Regions from separate parts of the Janthinobacterium sp. J1-1 genome, predicted to be linked through region 2. Evidence: predicted binding sites of a transcription regulator. Region 2 holds the regulator's gene; each other region holds the start of a gene.

Region 1 (2,201 bases), 490 kb from region 2:
ATAACCACAACGGAGACCATCATGACCCCACGTATTTCTACCACCAGCAATATCCGGCGCCTGCGCACGGTGCGCCTTGCAGCCGGCGGCCTCGCCTGCATGCTGGCGGCCGCGGCCGTCTGGGCCCACGGCAATATGACGCCGCAGGCGGTCGACACGTCCACACTGCCACAATTGGGCGCCGAGTGGCGCACGGAAAACCCATACCGTAACAATGCGGAAGCGATACGGATCGGCAGCGCCGCCTACACCCAGAACTGCGCCCGCTGCCACGGGCTGGAAGCCGTCTCGGGCGGCATGGCGCCGGACTTGCGCAAGCTCGACAATGACTGTGCGGCCTTGCCCGACGCCAAGAAAAAAGATGGTTGTGCGCAGGAGATCGATCAATATGTGCTGGACACGGTGCGCCATGGCCGCTCGCGCAATGGCGCCGTCTACATGCCGCCATTCGAGGGGGTATTCAGCCAGGAGGCGATCTGGGCGGTAAAGGCCTACCTGGAAACACGGCGCGAGATGCCGTTGTAAGGCCGCCCATCCATCACCGGGAGGCGCTGCCGTGGCAGCGCCTTTTTTATGCTCTAACCAGGAAGCTTGGCCCACGCCAGGCACCAGCCCGGCCCGGCAATCTGCTTGCGGCCGAACATGGCGCACCCCGCCCAGGCATCGTCCTTTTTCCCTTGGAAGAAAGAACAGTTGGCACAGTGCTGTGCCGGCTTGTGTTGCGGGTATTTTTTGCTATCAACCGTGTTCGTATCGTGGCGGTAGCCGAGCGCCTTGGCCTGGTCGCTGTCCTCGTCGACTTTCGGCGCGGTCGATTGTGCGCCGGCGAGCGAGGCTGCGCCCATGCCGCCGACGGCGAGCAGCTGGCAAAGAAAATGGCGGCGTGGTGCTTGATGCATGGTGGTCTCCTGTTGTCGTTATCAAGAAGGCGCAAGACGGCCTTGTTCCCTGCTTCAGCAACCCTTGTGCCAGCAGCTGCCTGCCACGGGCGGCCCGCCCACCCTGTTGCAAAACAGGACAACGCGGCGTCCAGGACTGTGGCAGGACGGCGCACACGCCACCACCAGCGCCATGAAAAAAGCCTGGCATGCATGTTGCTCAATTGGTCATCAGCGACCACGTCGCATGACCAACCATAAAAACCAGCAAGGGAGACCAGCATGCAGCCAGTATTTCCACGTCCAATCGCTTTCGCCATCCTCGCCCTGATCGCCGGCGCCGTCTCGGCGGCCGACGCCAAGGTCACCTGGGACGATATCGCCAACGCCGACAAGGGCACCGCCAATGTGCTCAGTTACGGCCTGGGCCTGAAAGCGCAGCGCCACAGCCTGGCGAAAAAAATCAACACGAAGAATGTCGATCAGATCGTGCCTGCCTGGACCTTCTCGTTCGGTGGCGAAAAGCAGCGCGGCCAGGAAGCGCAGGCGCTGGTCCATGATGGCATCATCTATGTGACGGCCTCGTACTCGCGCATTTACGCGCTGGACGCCAAGACCGGCAAGCAGTTGTGGGCCTATGAACACCGGCTGCCCGACGATATCCGCCCGTGCTGCGATGTGGTCAACCGGGGCCCGGCCATCTATGGCGACAAGGTCTATTTCGGCACGCTGGACGCGCGCATGGTGGCCCTGAACAAGAACACCGGCAAGGTGATGTGGAACGAGAAATTCGGCGACCAGAAGCTGGGCTACACGATGACGGGCGCGCCGTTCGTGATCCGCGAAAAAGGCGGCCGCGTGCTGCTCATACACGGTAACTCGGGCGATGAATTCGGCGCCCAGGGCTGGCTGTTCGCGCGCGATCCGGACACCGGCGCGGAAGTATGGGCGCGGCCGCTGGTCGAAGGCCATGTGGGCCGCACCGACGGCAAACCGGGCACGCCGACCGGCGACGCCAAGGCGCCCAGCTGGCCGCGCGACAAGGACGGCAAGCTGCGCGAAGCGTGGGAACACGGCGGCGGCGCGCCATGGCAGACGGCGTCGTTCGACCCGGAGACCAACACCATCGTCATCGGCGCCGGCAACCCCGCGCCCTGGAATACCTGGGAGCGCACCAAGGAAGGCGACGACCCGCGCAACTGGGACAGCCTGTTCACCTCGGGCCAGGCCTATGTCGACGCCAGCACGGGCGAGCTGAAAGGCTTTTACCAGCACACGCCGAACGACGCCTGGGATTTTTCGGGCAATAACTCGGTGGTGCTG
Region 2 (2,201 bases):
TGTTTCGCAAGCTGACGGTGGAAGACAATATCCGCGCCGTGCTGGAAATCCAGACAGTCGACGGCCGGCCCCTGAAAAAGGCCGAAATCGAAGAACGCCTCGACAAACTGCTGGCCGACTTGCAAATTGAAAAGCTGCGCGAAAACCAGGCGCTGTCGCTGTCGGGCGGCGAGCGGCGCCGCGTGGAAATCGCCCGCGCGCTGGCCACCGACCCGCGTTTCGTGCTGCTCGACGAACCGTTCGCCGGCGTCGATCCGATCGCCGTGATCGAAATCCAGCGCATCGTGCGGTTTTTGAAGGAACGCAATATCGGCGTGCTGATCACCGACCATAATGTGCGCGAAACGCTGGGCATCTGCGACCGCGCCTACATCATCAACCAGGGCTCGGTGCTGGCGTCGGGCCGGCCCGACGACATCATCGCCAACGAGTCGGTACGCCGGGTGTATCTGGGCGAACACTTCCGCATGTAAGCCAATGAAACAATCCCTGCAACTGCGCACCTCGCAGCACCTGGCACTGACGCCGCAATTACAGCAATCGATACGCCTGCTGCAACTGTCCACGCTGGAATTGCACCAGGAGCTGGAGCAATTGCTGACCGATAATCCCTTGCTGGAACGGCTCGACGATCCGCTCGACCGCTCGCTGCGCCTGCTGTCCGATGGCGCCCTGAGTTCGACCGCCGCCCCCGGCGAAGCGCCACCGGCGCCGCCGGGCCAGGAAGCGCCGGCGCCAGCCGCCGAAGCGGAGTCGTTTGACGGCGATGGCGGCGAGAGCACGGCCGCGTCCGAGGGCGGCGACAGCGACTGGAACGAGGCCAGCCGCGGCAAGGCGCCCGATGACGAGGATTCCCGTCCGCAACTGGAGGCCCATCACTGCACCTTGCGCGAACACCTGATGGAACAGATGCGCGTGACCGTGCTGGAGCTGCGCGACCGCGCGCTGGTGGAATTGATCATCGATGCGCTCGACGACAATGGCTACCTGGAAGAGCCGCTCGACGATATCCTGGCGCGCCTGCCGGAAGAACTGGAAGTCGATGCGGATGAGCTGCGCACGGCGCTGTCGCTGCTGCAAAGTTTCGACCCTGCCGGCGTGGGTGCGCGCAATGCGTCCGAATGCCTGGCGCTGCAGATCAAACGCTTGCCGCAGGTGGCGCTGGTGACGCGGCGCATGGCCTTGAACATCGTCGAGAAACACCTGACCTGGTTCGCCCAGCGCGACTTCAACAAGCTCAAGAAAGCCCTCGACTGCGACGATGAAGACTTGCGCGAAGCACAGACCGTGATTCGCTTGTGCAACCCGCATCCGGGCGCCGTGTTCGCTTCCGACGTGTCCGATTACGTGGTGCCGGACGTGGTGGTCAAGCGGGCCCGCAATGGCTGGCAGGTATCGCTCAACAATGACGTCATGCCGCGCCTGCGCGTGAACGCCATGTACGCCAACCTGCTCAAGCAGGGCAAGGGCGAAGGCGGCATGGGTGCGCAGTTGCAGGAAGCCAAGTGGCTGATCAAGAACATGCGCCAGCGCTTCGACACCATCCTGCGCGTGGCGCAGGCGATCGTGGAACGGCAAAAGGATTTTTTCTCGCACGGCGCAGTTGCCATGCGGCCACTTGTGCTTCGCGAAATAGCTGATACACTGGGTTTACACGAGAGTACTATCTCGCGGGTAACAACCCAAAAGTACATGCTGACCCCGCATGGAATGTTTGAGTTGAAGTATTTCTTTGGCAGCCACGTCGCCACCGAAGCAGGAGGGGAGGCGTCATCGACGGCGATACGGGCCTTGATCGTGCAATTGACAGGAGCAGAGAACCCTAAAAATCCTTTATCCGACAGTAAGATTGCGGACATGCTGGGGGAACAAGGCATGGTGATTGCGCGACGTACTGTTGCCAAATACCGGGAAGCGTTGAAAATTCCGCCAGTGAGTCTGCGTAAGTCTTTGTAGTTTTTTCGGTTCCTCTGCGGGCCGGAACGATGGACACCGCACGAACCCGATCATCTTTAGGAGTGTGTATGAATCTCACCATCAGCGGACATCATCTCGAAGTGACACCAGCCATCCGTGAATACGTACAAACCAAACTGGAGCGCGTGAAACGCCATTTCGATCACGTTATCGATATTGCCGTGATTCTGACCGTCGACAACCTCAAAGAGAAAGAAAAACGCCAGAAGGCCGAAGTGAATCTG
Region 3 (2,201 bases), 3.1 Mb from region 2:
CCGCGCATCGGACCGCACCACTGCGCGCAGCCTTGCGGAGCCAGCTTGTCACTTGCCCACGATCCTGTTTCCCCTGCCGCGCGTCCACATCCACGTTCGCGCCTGCGCACGCAGCGCATTGCCGACCTGCGCGACACCGTGCTGCAGGAATGGGAACATCGCGTGCGCGCCAGCGTGCGCGGCGCGGCGCAATTGCTGCCGCCGATACTGATCGATACCTTGCCGGCTTTTTTCGACCACCTGGCCGAGGCGCTGTCAGCGGGCAACCCGCGCCAGACCGCCGCCAGCAACAGCAATGTGCCCGCCGTGCATGGCAATGAACGGGCGCGCATGACCAGCTACGGCCCGGAACAGGTGATCCAGGAATACCAGATCTTCCGCGACTGCTTTGCCGAGGCGGCGCTGGCGGCCGGCCTGCCCTTGCGGCGCGGCGACTGGGCCATCCTGCACGCCTCGATCGACATCGCCATCCGCGACGCGATACGCGAATTCACGGCCATGCACGAAAGTTTCCAGCGCCGCATCGCCGCCGGCCTGTCGCATGACATGCGCAATCCGCTGTCGGTGATACTGATCAGCGCGCAATTGCTGCAACGCCAGGCCGGGCTGGAGCCGGACAAGGTGGCGGAGCTGACGCAGCGCATCGTCGACCATGGCAAGCGGCTCGACACCATGATCGAGGAATTGCTCGACACGCTCAGCTATCACCGGGGCCAGCAGTTGCCGCTAGCGCTGTCGCAATTCGACCTGCTGCCGCTGGCGCAGTCGGTCTGCGCCCAGGTCAATCTGCAGCAGCCGGGCAAATGCCAGGTGGCCGGCGCCGGCATCACGGGCTGGTGGTGTGAAAATTCGCTGCGCCGCGCGCTGGAAAACCTGCTCGGCAATGCCGTCAAGTACGGCGATGACGGCGTCATCGAGTTGCGGCTGGAACAGGCGCACGGGCGCGTGATCGTGACCGTGCACAACAGCGGACCGGCCATCGCCGAAGAGCAGATGACGCGCATCTTCGATTATCTGCGGCGCGACAACCATGCGCCCGCACCGGGCTGGGGCATCGGCCTGCCCTATGTCCAGAATGTGGCAGAAAGCCATGGCGGCAGCATCGCCGTCGACAGCGCTCCCGCCAGCGGCACTTCCTTCATCCTCGACCTGCCCGTCGACTGCCGTCCCTACGTCCACCCAGCCGCCTGATTTCCGGCCTGCGGCAGCCCCAATACCGCCCGTCTTGCCATTCCCGGCGCACCAATGCGGTGCAGCGCACACAATGGTGCATTAATTATGGTCTTTTCTGTCATATTCTCTCTGGCACGCTTCGTGCTGAGGTAATGTTACAACCAGGCTCTAGGGGAAATCATAATATGGCGAATTTTTTCAATGAAATGACGGCGGATGGCTTGGGCACCGAAAGCAAGGTGCGTGAACATTATCGTGAATTCCATCAATGGCTGGAGCAGCAATCGCCGGAGACCATCGCCCGCAAGCGGGCCGAGGCCGACCTGACGTTTCGCCGCGTGGGCATCACGTTCGCCGTGTATGGCGACGATGCCGGCACGGAACGCCTGATTCCGTTCGACACGATTCCCCGGATTATTCCCGCCGACGAATGGGCGCAGATGCAAACCGGCCTGGTGCAGCGGGTCAAGGCCCTGAACATGTTCATCCATGATATCTATCATGAACAGAACATCATCAAGGCCGGCATCGTCCCCGCCGAGCAGATCTACAAGAACGCGCAATATCGCCCGGAAATGCAGGGCATCTCGGTCGCATCCGATATCTATGCGCATATCGCCGGCGTCGATATCGTGCGCGCCGGCCAGGGCGAATTCTATGTGCTGGAAGACAATCTGCGCGTGCCGTCCGGCGTGTCCTACATGCTGGAAGACCGCAAGATGATGATGCGGCTGTTCCCGGAACTGTTCGCGCGCAACCGCATCGCCCCGGTCGACCATTATCCCGACATGCTGCTCGACAACCTGCGTTCGGTGGCGCCGATGGGCGTCGACGACCCGACCGTGGTGGTGATGACGCCGGGCATGTACAACTCGGCCTATTTCGAACATGCCTTCCTGGCCCAGCAGATGGGCGTGGAACTGGTCGAAGGCAAGGATCTGTTCGTCAACGACAATTCCGTCTACATGCGCACCACGCGCGGGCCGAAACGGGTGGACGTGATCTACCGCCGCGTCGACGACGATTTC

Evidence for each region. The regulator sigma-54, encoded in region 2, starts transcription at its own class of promoters, with help from an activator protein. The targets are predictions, from matches to a motif close to TGGCANGNAANCTGCTTT.
Region 1: Q8L25_RS05955 (methanol/ethanol family PQQ-dependent dehydrogenase) is a predicted target of sigma-54. The motif match lies at 1,084-1,101, and genes of this name have one in related genera.
Region 3: Q8L25_RS20410 (circularly permuted type 2 ATP-grasp protein) is a predicted target of sigma-54. The motif match lies at 1,304-1,321, and genes of this name have one in related genera.

Annotation. Positions count from the first base shown of each region.
Region 1 covers NZ_CP132339.1:1,315,336-1,317,536, reverse strand. The annotation lists gene pedF (cytochrome c-550 PedF) at 22-525, shown strand; gene Q8L25_RS05960 (high-potential iron-sulfur protein) at 579-899, opposite strand; gene Q8L25_RS05955 (methanol/ethanol family PQQ-dependent dehydrogenase) at 1,161-2,201, shown strand, end outside.
Region 2 covers NZ_CP132339.1:829,329-831,529, forward strand. The annotation lists gene lptB (LPS export ABC transporter ATP-binding protein) at 1-473, shown strand, start outside; gene Q8L25_RS03725 (RNA polymerase factor sigma-54) at 478-1,956, shown strand; gene hpf (ribosome hibernation-promoting factor, HPF/YfiA family) at 2,025-2,201, shown strand, end outside.
Region 3 covers NZ_CP132339.1:4,483,401-4,485,601, reverse strand. The annotation lists gene Q8L25_RS20415 (HAMP domain-containing sensor histidine kinase) at 46-1,191, shown strand; gene Q8L25_RS20410 (circularly permuted type 2 ATP-grasp protein) at 1,359-2,201, shown strand, end outside.